One region of the Cellulosimicrobium sp. 4261 genome, then DNA from elsewhere that is predicted to be linked to it. Evidence: riboswitches for the same ligand, from Rfam matches in the RefSeq annotation. Region 1 holds a riboswitch; the other holds the start of a gene.
The links. A riboswitch is a leader RNA that binds a small molecule or an ion and turns the genes downstream of it on or off. The one in region 1 is predicted to bind S-adenosylmethionine.
Positions count from the first base shown of each region.

Region 2: another riboswitch for S-adenosylmethionine. It lies ahead of ABIE39_RS14235 (methylenetetrahydrofolate reductase); the one in region 1 lies ahead of ABIE39_RS00850 (LLM class flavin-dependent oxidoreductase).

Region 1 covers NZ_JBEPOQ010000001.1:177,166-184,702, forward strand. The annotation lists gene ABIE39_RS00825 (ABC transporter substrate-binding protein) at 1-31, opposite strand, end outside; gene ABIE39_RS00830 (amino acid ABC transporter ATP-binding protein) at 146-925, opposite strand; gene ABIE39_RS00835 (amino acid ABC transporter permease) at 922-2,013, opposite strand; gene ABIE39_RS00840 (GNAT family N-acetyltransferase) at 2,010-2,579, opposite strand; gene ABIE39_RS00845 (NtaA/DmoA family FMN-dependent monooxygenase) at 2,644-4,044, opposite strand; gene ABIE39_RS00850 (LLM class flavin-dependent oxidoreductase) at 4,062-5,225, opposite strand; SAM riboswitch class IV at 5,573-5,680, opposite strand; gene ABIE39_RS00855 (TetR/AcrR family transcriptional regulator) at 5,851-6,603, shown strand; gene ABIE39_RS00860 (MMPL family transporter) at 6,710-7,537, shown strand, end outside.
Region 2 covers NZ_JBEPOQ010000011.1:94,570-102,106, forward strand. The annotation lists gene ABIE39_RS14215 (histidine kinase) at 1-774, shown strand, start outside; gene ABIE39_RS14220 (LytR/AlgR family response regulator transcription factor) at 771-1,634, shown strand; gene ABIE39_RS14225 (heavy metal transporter) at 1,631-2,080, shown strand; gene ABIE39_RS14230 (sodium:solute symporter family transporter) at 2,077-3,600, shown strand; SAM riboswitch class I at 3,690-3,792, shown strand; gene ABIE39_RS14235 (methylenetetrahydrofolate reductase) at 3,798-4,859, shown strand; gene metE (5-methyltetrahydropteroyltriglutamate--homocysteine S-methyltransferase) at 4,892-7,372, shown strand; gene ABIE39_RS14245 (hypothetical protein) at 7,430-7,537, opposite strand, start outside.

The DNA of each region.
Region 1 (7,537 bases):
GGGCGCGGGCGCGGGTGGTCGTTGCGGTCACGGGTGTCCTACCTCTCGGGTGGTGCGTCGGGGTGACGCGGGGACTGCGGGTGTGCGGGACGGCCGGGCGGCCGGTCGCGGGTGACGACGGCGGGCGTCGGTGGACGTCGGTGGTTCAGAGGACCTTCTGGAGGAAGGCCCGGGTGCGGTCGTGGCGCGGGTGGTCGAGCACCTCGGCGGGCGTGCCCTGCTCCACGACGACGCCGTCGTCCATGAACACGACGGTGTCGGCGACCTCGCGGGCGAAGCCGATCTCGTGCGTGACGACGACGAGGGTCGTGCCGGTGCTCGCGACGTCCTTGATGACCTCGAGCACCTCCCCGACGAGCTCGGGGTCGAGCGCCGAGGTGGGCTCGTCGAACAGGAGCACCTTGGGCCGCAGCGCGAGCGCGCGGGCGATGGCGACGCGCTGCTGCTGCCCGCCGGAGAGCTGGCGCGGTCGGGCGTCGGCCTTGTCGGCGAGCCCCACGCGCTCGAGCAGCGCGCGGGCCTCGGGCTCGACGTCCTCGCGCCGACGGCGCTGCGCGGAGACCGGCGCCTCGACCACGTTCTCGAGCGCGGTGAGGTGCGGGAACAGGTTGAAGCTCTGGAAGACGAACCCGATCTGGGTGCGCTGGCCGAGGATCTCGCGCTCCTTGAGCTCGCGCAGCGTGCCGCCCTTGCGGCGGTACCCGATGAGCTCGCCGTCGAGCGAGATGAACCCCTTGTCGACCTTCTCGAGGTGGTTGATCGCGCGCAGCAGCGTCGACTTCCCGGAGCCCGACGGGCCGAGCACGACCGTCACGGACCCGGGCGGGACGGTGAGCGACACGTCGCGCAGCACCTCGAGCGTGCCGAAGCTCTTGTGGACGCCGTGGATCTCGACGAGCCCGGCGGTCGCGACGTCGGCGGTCATGCCGCACCTCCCGACGTGCGGGCGGTGCGGGTCAGCACGCCCACCCGGGCGCGGGCCGCGTACGCGGGCGGGACGGCGTCGGGCACGGGGCGGCCGGACAGCCGCGACGCCCAGACGAGGACGGTCCACCGCGCCTTCTGCAGCGGGGTCGGGGGCAGCGTGCGCACCGCGCCCTTCGCGTAGTGCCGCTCGACGTAGTACTGCACGACCGTGATGAGCGTCGTGAGCACGAGGTACCAGATCGAGGCGACGATGAGCAGCGGCACGACGCGACCGTTGCGGCCGTAGATGACGCTGACGATGTAGAAGAGCTCGCCGTACGCGAGGACGTAGACGATCGACGTGCCCTTGAGGAGCCCGATCACCTCGTTGACGGCCGTCGGGATGATCGAGCGCATCGCCTGCGGCAGGATGATGCGGCTCACCTGGCGCCGTTTGGGGATTCCGAGCGACGCGGCGGCCTCCTGCTGCCCCTGGTCGACCGAGAGGATCCCGGCCCGCACGATCTCGGCCGAGTACGCGGCCTGCGAGAGCCCGAGCCCGAGGATCGCGGCCCAGAACTTGTCGATCACGGACAGCGTGTCGAAGTACAGGAGCTCGGGCCCGAAGGGGATGCCGACGCTCAGGTACGGGTACAGGTAGGCGAGGTTGTACCAGAGCAGGAGCTGCAGCAGCAGCGGAACGGACCGGAACACCCACGTGTACGTCCACGAGACCGACTGCAGGAGCGGCGAGCGCGACAGCCGCATGAGCGCGAGCACGGTGCCGAGCGCGAACCCGACGACCGACGCGACGAGCGTGAGCCGGATCGTCGCCCACACCCCTTCGAGGATCGAGGGCCACGTGAGGTACTGCGCGACGACGCCCCACTCCCAGCGGTCGTTCGTCACGAGCGAGCTGACGACCATGGCGAGCAGCACGGCCACGCCGGCCGTCGCGACCCAGCGGCCCGGGTGCCGGGCGGGGACGATGCGCAGGCTCTCGAGCGGCAGCGCGTCCTCGGCACCGCCGCGCGGGTCGGCGGGGTGCCGGCCCGACGGCGGTGCGAGCTGCCGCGACTCGTCCTGCGGGAGCGACACGGTGCTCATGGCGCGACCTCCAACCACTTCTCGAAGGCGAGCGGGCCGATCTCCTCGGGATCGGTCCCGGTGTCGAACAGGGGCGTGTAGCCCGTCGCGAGGTAGAGGCCTGCTGCCTCGGGCTGCCGCGGACCGGTCGTCAGGTAGAGACGCCGGTACCCGCGCTCGACCGCGCGGCGCTCCAGCTCCGCCAGCACGACGCGCGCCAGCCCGCGGCGCCGGTGCGCCGAGTGCGTCCAGATCCGCTTGAGCTCGGCGGTGCGCACGGCGGGCGTCCCGTCGGCGCGGCGCGCGGCCGACCGGGCGAGGCGCACCGGGTCGCCGAGCTCCGGCTCGGTCCGACGGCGGAACGCGCCGCCCGCGACGGGCTCGCCGTCCTCCAGCACCAGCACGAGCTCGCCGTGCGGCGCCGCGAAGTCCTGCGCGGGGTAGTGCTCCATCTCGGCGCGGAGCTCCTCGGCGGTGAGCACGCGCTGGTACCGCGTCCAGTACTCGTGGGAGAGCTCGTCGAGCAGCGGGCGCACGAGCGGGTCGTGCAGGGCGACGGACCGGACCTCGCGTGTGCTCGTCCTCATGGGTCCTCCGGGGTTCGTGACGGGCGGTGGGGGGGCGGGTGGTGGCGGGAGGGGGCTGCGAGGGTCAGCCGACGAGCTCGGCGGGGTGCGCCGCCGTCGGCTCGCCGTCGCCGCGCGCCGCCGTGCCGGGGCGGGCGAGGCCGAGGTGCTCGCGCAGGGTCGTGCCCGCGTACTCGGTGCGGAACGAGCCGCGCTCCTGGAGCAGCGGGACGACCTGGTCGAAGACGTCGTCGAGCCCGCCCGGCGTGAGGTGGGGCACGAGGATGAAGCCGTCGGAGGCGTCCTCCTGGACGTGCCGGTCGATGTCGTCCGCGACCTGCCGCGGCGTGCCGACGAACCCGCCGCGCGACGTCACCTGGATGACGAGCTCGCGGATCGACCACCCGTTCGCCTCGGCCTGCTCGCGCCACGCCGCGGCGACCGCCGCCGGGTCCTTCGCGTGCCGCACCCGGCCGCGCGTGATCGACAGGTTCTCGGTGTCGGGGTCGACGTCGGGCAGCGGGCCCTCGGGGTCGTACGCCTCGAGGTCGCGGCCCCAGACCTGCTCGAGGAACGCGATCGCCGTCGGGCCCGAGACCTGCTGGAGCCGGATCTCCCGGGCGCGCTCCTCCGCCTCGGCGGGCGTGTCGCCCAGCACGACGACGGTCGCGGGCAGGATCTTCAGGGAGTCGCGCTCGCGCCCGTGGGCCGCGAGCCGCCCCTTGACGTCCTCGTAGAACGCGCGCCCGGCGTCGAACGTCGAGTGTGCCGAGAACACGACGTCGGCGGTCGCGGCGGCGAAGTCGCGCCCGTCGGCCGAGTCGCCCGCCTGGAACAGGACGGGGTGGCCCTGCGGGCCGCGCGGCGTCTCGAACAGCCCGACGACGTCCGCGTGCGTCCCGTGGTGCGCGACCGGCCGCACCGCGCCGGGCCGCAGGAAATCGCCCGCGATCCGGTCGGCCAGCACGGCGTCGTCGTCCCACGAGTCCCACAGGGCGCGCGCGACCTCGACGACCTCGGCCGCCCGCGCGTACCGCTCGGGGTAGGGCAGGTAGCCGCCGCGGCGGAAGTTGGCGCCCGTGAAGGCGTCGGGGCTCGTCACGAGGTTCCACGCCGCACGGCCCTCGGAGAGCAGGTCGAGCGTCGCGAACTGCTTCGCGAGCTCCCACGGCTCGTTGAACGTCGTGCTGATCGTGCCCGCGAGGCCGAGCCGCTCCGTGACGGCCGCGAGCGCGGCGAGGACGGGCAGCGTGTCGGGGCGGCCGACGACGTCGAGGTCGTGGATGCGGCCCTTGTGCTCGCGCAGGCGCAGTCCCTCGGCGAGGAAGAAGAAGTCGAGCTTCGCGTCCTCGGCACGGCGCGCGAGGTGCTCGAACGACGCGAAGTCGATCTGGCTGCGCGAGCGGGGGTCGCTCCACACGGTGGTGTTGTTGACGCCCGGGAAGTGGGCGCCGAGGTGGATCTGCTTGCGGGGTCGGGTGCTCACGTCGGGTCCGTCCGGGCTCAGGCGATCGCCGCGTAGCGGTTCGCGGGGTGCGGGAGGCCGAGCGTGTCGCGCAGCGTCGTGCCCGGGTACGCGGTGCGGAACAGGCCCACGCCCTGGAGCAGCGGCACGACCCCGTCGACGATCGCGTCGAGGTCCGTGCTCAGCGACGACGGCCGCAGCAGGAAGCCGTCGGCGGCGCCGGCGTGCGCCCACTCCTCGACCGTCGCCGCGAGGTCGCGCGCCGTGCCGACGTGCGTCAGCGAGTCGGTGTCCCACGAGACGCCCTCGAGGTCCTCGAGCAGGTCGAGGCGCGCCTGGGCGCTCGCCCGCGTGTCCCCGACGACGACGTACGCGTCCACGAGGACCCGCAGCCCGTCGGGGTCGCGCCCGGCGCCCGCGGCGGCGTCGCGCACCTGCGCCCGCAGCGCGACCGCCTCGTCCCGCGTCGCCGCGCGGACCCGCACGACGTCGGCCCGCCGGGCCGCGAGGTCGAGCGACGCCGGCGTGCTCGCCCGCACGACGACGGGCGGCTGGCCCTGCGGCGGGCGCGGGGTGATCGACGGCCCCTTGACCGCGAACCGGATGCCCTCGTGGTCGACGTGGTGCAGCTTCTCGCGGTCCACGAACCGGCCCGTCGCGACGTCGCGGATCTCGGCGTCGTCCTCCCACGAGTCCCAGAGCCGCGTGACGACGTCGACCGCCTCGTCCGCCTCGGCGACGGCGTCGGGCTCGTCCTGGGCGCCCTTGCGCCCGAAGGCCGCGGCCTCGGCCGGGGTCGTGGACCACCCGACCTGCCACCCCGCGCGGCCGGAGCTCACGTGGTCGATCGTCGCGACCGCCTTGGAGACGTGGAACGGCTCGGTGTGGGTGGTCGTGACGGTCGGGACGAGGCCGATGCCCGCGCTGCGCGGCGCGAGCCGGGACGCGACGAGCGCGGCGTCGAGCCGGCCGCGCACGGACCCGTTGCGGCCCGGCTGGAGGGTGAACGCGTCGTCGAGCGTGACGAGGTCGAGCAGGCCGCGCTGGGCGGTGGCGACGAGCTCGACGAGGCGCTTGGCGTCGAACAGGCGCCGGGCCTGGGAGCCCACGGTCCGCCAGGCGGCGGGGTGCGCACCGGCGTCGGTGAGGTCGACGCCCAGGTGGACGGTGCGGGCGGGGCGGGCGGGGCGGGGGTCGGGCATCGCGAGGATCCGTTCTGGGACAGGCGCCGACCGCACGCTCAGGGCGCGGCGGGGTGCCAGGGGGTGGGCAGGGTCGCCCCGCCGCGGGGCGGCAGGGCGGGGCCGGGGAGGCCGGAGGGAGGCCCGTCACGGCGTGCGCGCGGGCGCGCGCGGCGTCAGGAGCGGGGCGTCGTCAGCGACAACAGGTGACGCGCGCGGGGGCGCCGACCGGACAGGAGACGACGGCCGCACCGCGGACCGGACAGGGGCACGTCGGCGCGTGCGGGGTGCTCACCGCGGTGCTCGACTCTCGCCGGTCCATCGTCCGTCTCCTTCGTGCCCGTCGCCGGGCGCCGCGTCGTTGCCCCGCACCGCGCGGGTCGCGCGTCGCGGGACCTGGTCCTCACCCGGGGCACCCCGCCGCGCGGGAGGGTTGCCGTCCGACGAGCCGGGGCTTGGCGTCGGAGCTCATGACCATGTCCTGTGCCGAGGTCCGTGGACCTCGGTTGCGCGGGAACTTACGAGCGGGCACGGAGGGTGTCAACGCACCGCCAGAACCTTCCCACATACTGGACCTGATCGGTCCACTTTGAGCGCCGACCGCTCTCGTTTGCACCGAGTGCATCGATGCACCTAGTGTCAAGAGGTGCCTCCCCTGCCCGGACCCGAGCGCCCGACCGCGCCCGCGACGGACGCCTCCGACCTCGCCGGCCCCGGCCCGGACGCCCCCGCTCCGGACGCCCCCGCTCCGGACGCCCCCGCTCCGGACGCCGCGGCTCCCGACCGTCGCGCGGCCCTGCGCGCGCGCCACCGCCGCGCGATCGTCGCCGCCGCCGCGACGCTCATGGAGGAGAAGGGCGGTGCGCGCTTCACCGTCGACGAGCTCGCGGCACGGGCCGACGTCGCGCGCCGCACGATCTTCAACCACTTCGCGTCGCTCGACGACGTCGTCGTGGAGGTCTGCGAGGACGTGCTGGGCTCGGTCGTCGAGACGCTCGGGGCGAGCGCGGCCGAGCCGGGCACCGACCGCCCCACGCCCCTCGACGACGTCACCGCGGCGCTGCGCGGCACGGACCTCGTCGGCCCCATGGCCTACCTCACGCGGGCCCTCGGCGGCACCGCGACCGAGCCCACGCCGCGCGTCACGACGATGGTCGTGCGCACCTTCACCCACCTCGCCGAGCGCCTCGTCGCGGCCACCACGCGCCGGCACCCGGACGTCGACCCGCTCGAGATCGAGATGCTCGTGGGCGCGCTCATGGCCGGGGTCCTCGTCATCCAGCGTCGCTGGTGGGCCGAGACCGGTGCCGCCGACGACGACGCCTCGCGCGAGGTCTGGGCCGGTCTGCTCGACCGCCTCGTCGAACGGATCCGCGCCGGCTGGGCGGACCCCGCCTGACGCGACCCCCACCCTCCCGACCCGCGACCACCTCTCCCGCCACGCCACCCCCGCCACCCCGGGCGCACCCGTCGGACCCGGACCGGACCCCCACCGAAGGATCCTCATGGCTGAACTCCTCTACCGCCTCGGCCGCGCGTGCGCGCGCCGCGCGCGGACCGTCCTCGCCGCGTGGCTCGCGGTGCTCGTGCTCGCCGGGGCGGCGTTCGTCGCGTTCGGCGGCACGCTCGCGAGCAGCTTCTCGATCCCCGGCACCCCGACCGCCGACGTCACCGAGCGCCTCCAGACCGCGCTGCCCGAGGCGTCGGGCGGGAGCGGCACGATCGTCCTCGCGACGGAAGACGGTGCCCCGTTCACGCCCGAGCAGGAGGCGGCGATCGCGGACCGCTTCGCCGCGGCGGAGGAGGTCGACGGCGTCGCGTCGGTCGTCGACCCGTTCGCGACGCAGGAGGAGCTCGCCGACCAGCGGAAGCAGATCGACGACGGCCGCACCCAGATCGCCGCGGGACGCGAGCAGATCGAGGACGGCGGCGCGCAGCTCGCCGCCGCGCAGGAGCAGGTCGACACCGCCCGCGCCCAGCTCGACGCAGGCCAGGCCGAGCTCGACACGGCGCGCGCCCAGGCCGAGGCCGCGGGCGCGCTGGAGCAGGCCGCGCCGCAGCTCGACGCGCAGCAGGCCGAGCTCGACGCGGGCCGCGCCACGCTCGAGTCGCAGGCCGCGACGCTCGACCAGCAGGTCACCGCGCTGGAGGACCAGAGCGCGACGCTCGAGGAGCAGTCCGCGCAGCTCGAGCTCTCCGCTCCCCTGCTCGACATGGCGTCCGACATCCGCCTCGTGTCCACGGACGGGAGCGCGGCGGTCGCGAACGTGACGTTCACCGAGCCGAACATGAGCATCGACCAGCAGACGAAGGACGACCTCGTGGCGGTCTTC
Region 2 (7,537 bases), on a different contig from region 1:
GCAGGCGGGCGCGTCGCCGGGGTCGTCGTCGCGTTCGCCGACACCGTGCGGCCGCCGCTCGTGCGCGCGACGGGCGAGGTGGCGCAGTGGTGCGCGGCGCAGCTCGAGCTCGCCGAGCTGGAGGCGTCGCGCACGGCGCTCGCCCAGGCCGAGCTCCGCGCGCTGCGCGCCCAGATCAGCCCGCACTTCGTCTACAACGCGCTCGGCGCCATCGCGTCGTTCATCAGCACCGACCCCGAGCGGGCGCGCGACCTCGTGCTCGACTTCGCCGACTTCACGCGCTACTCGTTCCGCGGGCGCGGCGACTTCACGACCCTCGCCGACGAGCTGCGCTCGATCCACTCCTACGTCGAGCTCGAGCGCGCCCGGTTCGGCGAGCGCCTCGCCGTCACCCTGCAGATCGCGCCGGAGTCGTTGACGGCCGTCATCCCCTTCCTCTCCGTGCAGCCCCTTGTCGAGAACGCGGTGCGCCACGGCCTGGAGCCGCGCGAGCACGGCGGGACGATCGTCATCACCGCGCGCGACGAGGGCACCCAGACGGAGATCACGGTCGAGGACGACGGCGTCGGCATGGACCCGGCCGTCGTGCGCGAGCTCCTCACGTCGCGCGACACGACGCACGTGGGCCTGCGCAACGTCGACACCCGCGTGCGCCAGCTCTACGGCGACGACCACGCGCTCGACATCGAGACCGCGCCCGGCTCGGGCACGCTCGTGCGCCTGCGCGTCCCGCGGTCGCAGCCGCTGCACGAGACGGAGGTGAGCGTGCCGTGACCGCCCCGGACCCGGCCGGCGGCGTCCCGGACGGGGCGAGGGACGCCGTCGGGCTGGACGTGCTCGTCGCCGACGACGAGCGGCCCGTGCTCGACGAGCTCGTGGGCCTGCTCCGCCGCGACCCGCGCGTGCGCACCGTGCGCGGGGTCGCGAGCGGCTCGGAGGCGCTGCGCGAGCTCTCGTCGCGCACGGTGGACGCGGCGTTCCTCGACATCCACATGCCGGGGCTGACCGGCCTCGACCTCGCCCGCGCGCTCTCCCGGTTCGCCGACCGCCCGGCGGTCGTGTTCGTCACCGCCGACGAGGCGCGCGCGCTGGAGGCGTTCGACGTCGAGGCCGTCGACTACGTCCTCAAGCCCGTGCGGCGCGAGCGGCTCGCGCGGGCCGTCGACCGCGTCGTCGAGCGGGTCGCGGAGCGCACCGCGGCGGGGCGCGCCCCCGCGACCGACGCGGCGGCGCCCGCCAGCGCCGCCGCTCCCTCGCCCGCGGCCGGTGGCCCGGCGGGAGGCGCCGCACCGGCCGACGAGACGCTCGTCGTGACGGTCGGCACGACGACGCGGCTCGTCCGGCGCAGCGCGGTGCGGTGGGTGCAGGCGCAGGGCGACTACTCCCGGCTCGTGACGGACACCGAGCAGTTCCTCGTGCGCGAGCCGCTCTCCGACCTCGAGGAGCGGTGGGCGCCCGCGGGGTTCCTGCGCGTGCACCGGTCGTACCTCGTGGACCGCGCGGCCGTGACCGCGGCGCGGTTCGGCGGGGCGCAGCCCGCGCTCGTCGTCGCCGGGCACGAGGTCCCGGTGAGCCGCCGCATGGTGCCCGCGGTCCGCGAGGCGCTCCTCGGGCCGCACCGGGGTGCGCCGTGACGGGCACCGACCCGCGCCGCGACGCGCGCGTGCGCGTCCGGTCCACGGACGTCCCCGCGGGCCCGAGCCCCGGCGAGGGCACCGCCCCGCGGGGCGGCGCGGCGTCGGGCACGGCGCGGGCCGGCGAGCCCGACGACGCCGCGACCGCGTACACGCGCGGGCTCGTCCGGGCCCAGCTCCGGCTCGGGCTGGCGTGCGTGGCGTCGTTCCTCGCCGTCGTCACGCTGCTCACGGTGACGATGAGCGGCGTGCCCGCGCTGGACGACGTCGTGGTGCTCGGCGTGCCGCTGCCGTGGCTCGTGCACGCGTACGGCTTCTACCCCGTGATCGTCGCGTTCGCGGTCGTCTTCGCGGTCGCGGCGGCGCGCAACGAGCGCCGGTACCGCGCGCTCGCCGAGGGAGTGACGCCCGACGAGCCCGGCCCCGACGACGGCGGTGCGCCGTGACCAGCGCGCTGCCCCTCGTCGCGATCGCGCTGCTCCTGCTCGCGACCGGGCTCATCGGGTTCTACGGCCTGCGGATCTCGCGCACCACGAGCGACTTCTTCGTCGCGTCGCGCACCGTGCGGCCGGTCTGGAACGCGTCGGCGATCAGCGGCGAGTACCTGTCCGCGGGCACGTTCCTCGGGCTCTCGGGCCTCGTGCTGCTGTCCGGCGCGGAGGCGTTCTGGTTCCCCGTCGGGTACGCGGCGGGCTACCTGCTCGTCCTGCTGTTCGTCGCGGGCCCCCTGCGGCGCAGCGGCGCGTACACGATCCCCGACTTCGTGCACGCCCGGCTCGACTCCGTGGTCGCGCGCCGCGTGACGAGCGTGCTCGTGCTCGTCATCGGGTGGCTCTACGTGGTCCCGCAGCTCCACGGGGCGGCGCTCGTCATCACGAGCGTGGCCCCGGTGCCGCCGTGGGTCGGCTCGGTGGGGATCGCGGTCGTGGTGAGCGCCGTCGTCGCCGCGGGCGGGATGCGCTCCATCACGTTCGTCCAGGCGTTCCAGTTCTGGGTCAAGCTCACCGCCCTCGCGGTGCCGCTCGTCGTCGTGCTCATGGCGCTCGGCGGGGCGTTCGAGCCCGGCGGCGCCGTCGTCACGTTCGACCCCGCCGCCGTGTTCCCCCACGAGGCCGGGCCGGGCGGCCTCGACGCGTACGCCACCGTCTCGCTCCTGCTCGCCCTCCTGCTCGGCACGACCGGCCTGCCGCACGTCCTCGTGCGCTTCTACACCTCGCCCGACGGCGGCTCGGCCCGCCGCACGACCGTCGTCGTGCTCGTCATGATCAGCGTGTTCTACATGGTGTCGAGCACGCTCGGGCTCGTGGCGCGGGTCGTCGCGCCCGACCTCGCGGCGCCCGGGGTGGCGGACACCGTCGTCCTCGCGCTGCCGACCCGCCTCGTGCCCGGGCTCGGCGGCGAGCTCCTCGCCGCGCTCGTCGTCGCCGGGGCGTTCGCCGCGTTCCTCGGGACGTCGTCGGGGCTCGTGGTCGCGCTGGCGGGCGTCGTGAGCCAGGACCTGTTCGGCGGCACCGTGCGGTCCTTCCGCTGGTCGGCGGTCGCGTGCACGCTCATCCCGCTCGCGTTCGCGCTCGTCACCATCCCGCAGGGCCTCGTGACGAGCGTCGGGACGGTGTTCGTCTTCGCGGCGTCGGCCCTGTCCCCCGTGATCCTGCTCGGCGTGTGGTGGCGCGGCCTCACCGCGCGCGGCGCGGTGGCGGGCATGGTCGTGGGCGCCGTCCTGTGCGCGACGGCGCTGCTCGCGTCGTCCGCGCTCGTCGCCGCGGGGTACGGGAGCCCGTCCGGCGACACGGCCGACGGCGTCCCCGGCGTCGTGCGCGCCCTGCTCGCCCAGCCCGCCGCGTGGACCATCCCGCTCGCGACGGCGACCGTCGTCGTCGTGTCGCTCCTCGACCGGCGCGGCCCGCCGCTGCGCACCGACCGGTTCCTCCGCCGTCTGCACGTGCCCGAACGCCGGAGGGCCTGAGACTCGTCGCACCGGGAGCGCCGACGACCCTCCGCATCTCACCTGGCGGGCGCTCTCGACCGCATGTCGGATGGGTCGTAGGATCGTGGCAACCATCCAGAGCGGTCGAGAGTCCTGGCTCGACGACACCGCAGCAACCCGCCGACGGAAGCCTCCCGAGGACAAAGGTGCTAACGCCAGGGTCGATGGAGTGACGCATGACCTCAGAGGCATCCTTCGCGCACCGTCCGGGCCGTCCGCGGCCGACGGTGTCGTTCGAGCTCATGCCCCCGCGCCGACCGGACGCGGCCCCGAAGTTCTGGGAGACGGCACGCCGTCTCGTCGCGACGCACCCCGACTTCGTGTCCGTGACGTACGGCGCCGCGGGCACCGACCGCGCGACCGCGCGCCAGGTCGTCGGACGTCTGCTCCAGGGCACGCCCGTGCTGCCGATCGCGCACCTCACGTGCGTCGGGGCGTCGCGCGAGGACGTGGAGTCGGTCATCACCGACTTCCTCGACGAGGGCGTGCGGAGCTTCCTCGCGCTGCGGGGCGACCCGCCGCGCGACCAGCCGGACTGGCAGCCCGCGCCCGACGGCGTCCGGTCGTCGACCGAGCTCGTCGCCCTGCTGCGCGAGGTCGAGGCGTCGCGCTGCGCGTCCGACCCGGCCGTCGCGCTGCGCGGCGCGGCCCGGCCGCTGACGATCGCCGTCGCGACGTTCTGCGACGGCAATCCCGCCGCCGGCACGACCCGCACCCAGGAGGTGCGCCGCCTGTGGCAGAAGCAGCAGGCCGGCGCGAGCTTCGCGATCACGCAGCTCTTCTACGACGCGTCGTCGTACACCGACTTCGTCGCCGAGGCCCGTGCGGCCGGCGTGACGATCCCCATCCTCGCCGGGCTGCTGCCCACGACGGAGCCCGCGCGGCTCCGTCGCGTCGAGGAGCTCACGGGCGTGCGCGCGCCCCAGCACCTGCTGGACGCGCTCGACGCCCTGCCCGACCCGGAGGCGCAGCACGCCTACGGGATCGCGTACTCGGTCGACCTCGCGCAGCGCGTCCTCGACGCGGGCACGCCCGGTCTGCACGTGTACACGTTCAACAAGCACCGCGCCGCTCTTGACCTGCTCGAGGGTGTCCACCTCGGCGGCGGGTCGGGCGGGACCGGGGGCGGCGCCAGCGCCGCCGCCGCCCCGCTCGTCCCGGACCTGGCCAGCGGGCCGTGGGTCACCGGCACCTCCCTGCCCCCGACGAGCGCCGCCACGCACGGCGCGCCCGTCTGACCGGTCCTCCGGACCAGCAAGAGGTTTCGATCATGGCCACTTCCGTACCCTCCCCTACCCAGAACCCGGTCGGATTCCCCGCCGGGACCGTGCTCGGCTACCCGCGCATCGGGCGCCGCCGCGAGCTGAAGAAGGCCGTCGAGGCGTTCTGGGCCGGCAAGACGTCGGCCGAGGAGCTCGAGGCCACGGCCCGCGGGCTGCGCCTCGCGACCGTGCGCCGCCTCGTCGAGCTCGGCCTCGGCGCCGACGACGCGTCCGTCCCCGGCACGTTCTCCTACTACGACCAGGTGCTCGACGTCGCCGCGTCCCTCGGTGCCGTGCCGTCGCGGTTCGCGTCGCTGGTCGACGACGCGGGCCGCCTCGACCTCGCGGGCTACTTCACCGTGGCGCGCGGCCAGGGGGACGACGCCCCGCTCGAGATGACCAAGTGGTTCGACACGAACTACCACTACCTCGTGCCCGAGATCGGCCCGGACACCCCGATCCGGTTCGTCGACGACCGCGTCGTGCGCGAGTTCGTCGAGGCGAAGGAGGCCGGTGTGGTGACGCGGCCCGTCGTCGTCGGGCCGGTGACGTTCCTCGCGCTGTCCAAGGCCGCGGACGACGCGCCCGCCGGGTACTCGCCGCTCGATCGTCTGGACGACGTCGTCGCCGCCTACGCCGACCTGCTGCGTGCGCTCGCCGCGACCGGCGCGCCGTGGGTGCAGCTCGACGAGCCGATCCTCGTCACCGACCCGGCGAACGCCGAGGAGCTCACCGAAGCGGTCGAGAGGGCATACCGCGCGCTCGCGACCGACCTCCGCCCGGTGCCGAACCCGGGCCCGCTCCCCACGGAGACCTCCGGGTCGGGAGAGATCCCCGGCTCGGCAGAGGACGTGCGGCCCGCCATCCTCGTCGCGGCGCCGTACGGTCGGCTGGAGACCTCGCCTGGACCCGACGGCCGGTATCACGACTTCCTGGCCGTCCTGTCGGACACGGACATCGAGGCGATCGCGCTCGACGGCGTCGCAGCCGACCTTCCCGACGGCCTGCCCCAGGGGCTCGGGACGAAGACCCTCGTCCTCGGCGTGATCGACGGGCACAACGTGTGGCGGGCGGACCTCGCCGCGAAGCTCGATCTGATCGAGCAGTACCCGACCGGAGCGCACCTGGGCGCGGTCGCCGTCGGCACGTCGACGTCGCTGCTGCACGTGCCGCACGACGTGGAGGACGAGACGTTCGCCGAGCCCGGCACCGCGTCGGGCACGACGCTCGACCCGCGCCTGCGCGACTGGCTCGCGTTCGCGGACCAGAAGGTCGGCGAGGTCGCGACGCTCGCCCGGGCCCTCACGGAGGGTCGCGACGCCGTCGCGGAGGAGATCGAGGCGTCCCGTGCGGCGGTGGCGTCGCGCGCGGAGGCGAGCGGCGTCGTCGTGCCCGCGGTGCGGGAGCGCGCGGCCGCGCTGACCGACGCGGACTTCGCGCGCGGCGACTACGCCGAGCGTGCGGCCGCGCAGCAGGAGCGCCTGAACCTGCCGCCGCTGCCCACGACGACGATCGGCTCGTTCCCGCAGACGCCGGAGATCCGCCGCGCCCGCGCGCTGTGGACGAAGGGCGAGCTGTCGGACGCGGACTACACGACCGCGATGCGCGAGGAGATCGCGCGCGTCGTCGCGATCCAGGAGGAGCTGGGCCTCGACGTGCTCGTGCACGGCGAGCCCGAGCGCAACGACATGGTGCAGTACTTCGCGGAGCACCTCGACGGGTTCGCCGTCACGGCGAACGGCTGGGTCCAGTCGTACGGGTCGCGCTGCGTCCGCCCGCCGATCCTGTGGGGTGACGTCACGCGGCCCGCGCCGATCACGGTCGAGTGGTCCGCGTACACGGCGTCGCTCACCGAGAAGCCCGTCAAGGGCATGCTCACCGGGCCCGTGACGATCCTCGCGTGGTCGTTCGTGCGCGACGACCAGCCGCTCGGCGACACCGCGAACCAGGTGGGCCTCGCGCTGCGCGACGAGATCGCGGACCTCGAGGCCGCCGGCGTCGGGATCGTCCAGGTCGACGAGCCCGCGCTGCGCGAGCTCCTGCCGCTGCGCCGCGCGGACCAGCCGGCGTACCTCGACTGGTCCGTCGGGTCGTTCCGGCTCGCGACCTCGGGCGTGGCGGCGGCGACGCAGATCCACACGCACCTGTGCTACTCGGAGTTCGGCGAGGTCATCGGCGCGATCGACGGCCTCGACGCCGACGTGACGTCGGTCGAGGCGGCGCGCTCGCGCATGGAGATCGTGCCGGAGCTGCGCGACGCCGGGTACTCGCGCGGCATCGGGCCGGGCGTCTACGACATCCACAGCCCGCGCGTGCCCTCGACGGAGGAGGTCACCGAGCTGCTGGAGCTCGCCGTGAAGTCGATCGACCCGCGCGTCGTCTGGGTCAACCCCGACTGCGGCCTGAAGACCCGCCGCTACGAGGAGACCGTGCCGTCGCTCGAGCACCTCGTCACCGCGGCGAAGGCCGTCCGGGCCACGCTCGGCTGACCCCCGGAGACGCCGGAGGCCGGGTTCCGTCGGGACCCGGCCTCCGTGTCGAGGGTGTCAGCGCTCGGTCGTGCCCGTGCCCGCCATCGGGAGGGCGAACGCGAGCGTCGCCGCGGCGAGGCCGCCCACGAAGAGCCACACGCCGCCGTCGACGCCGGACATGCC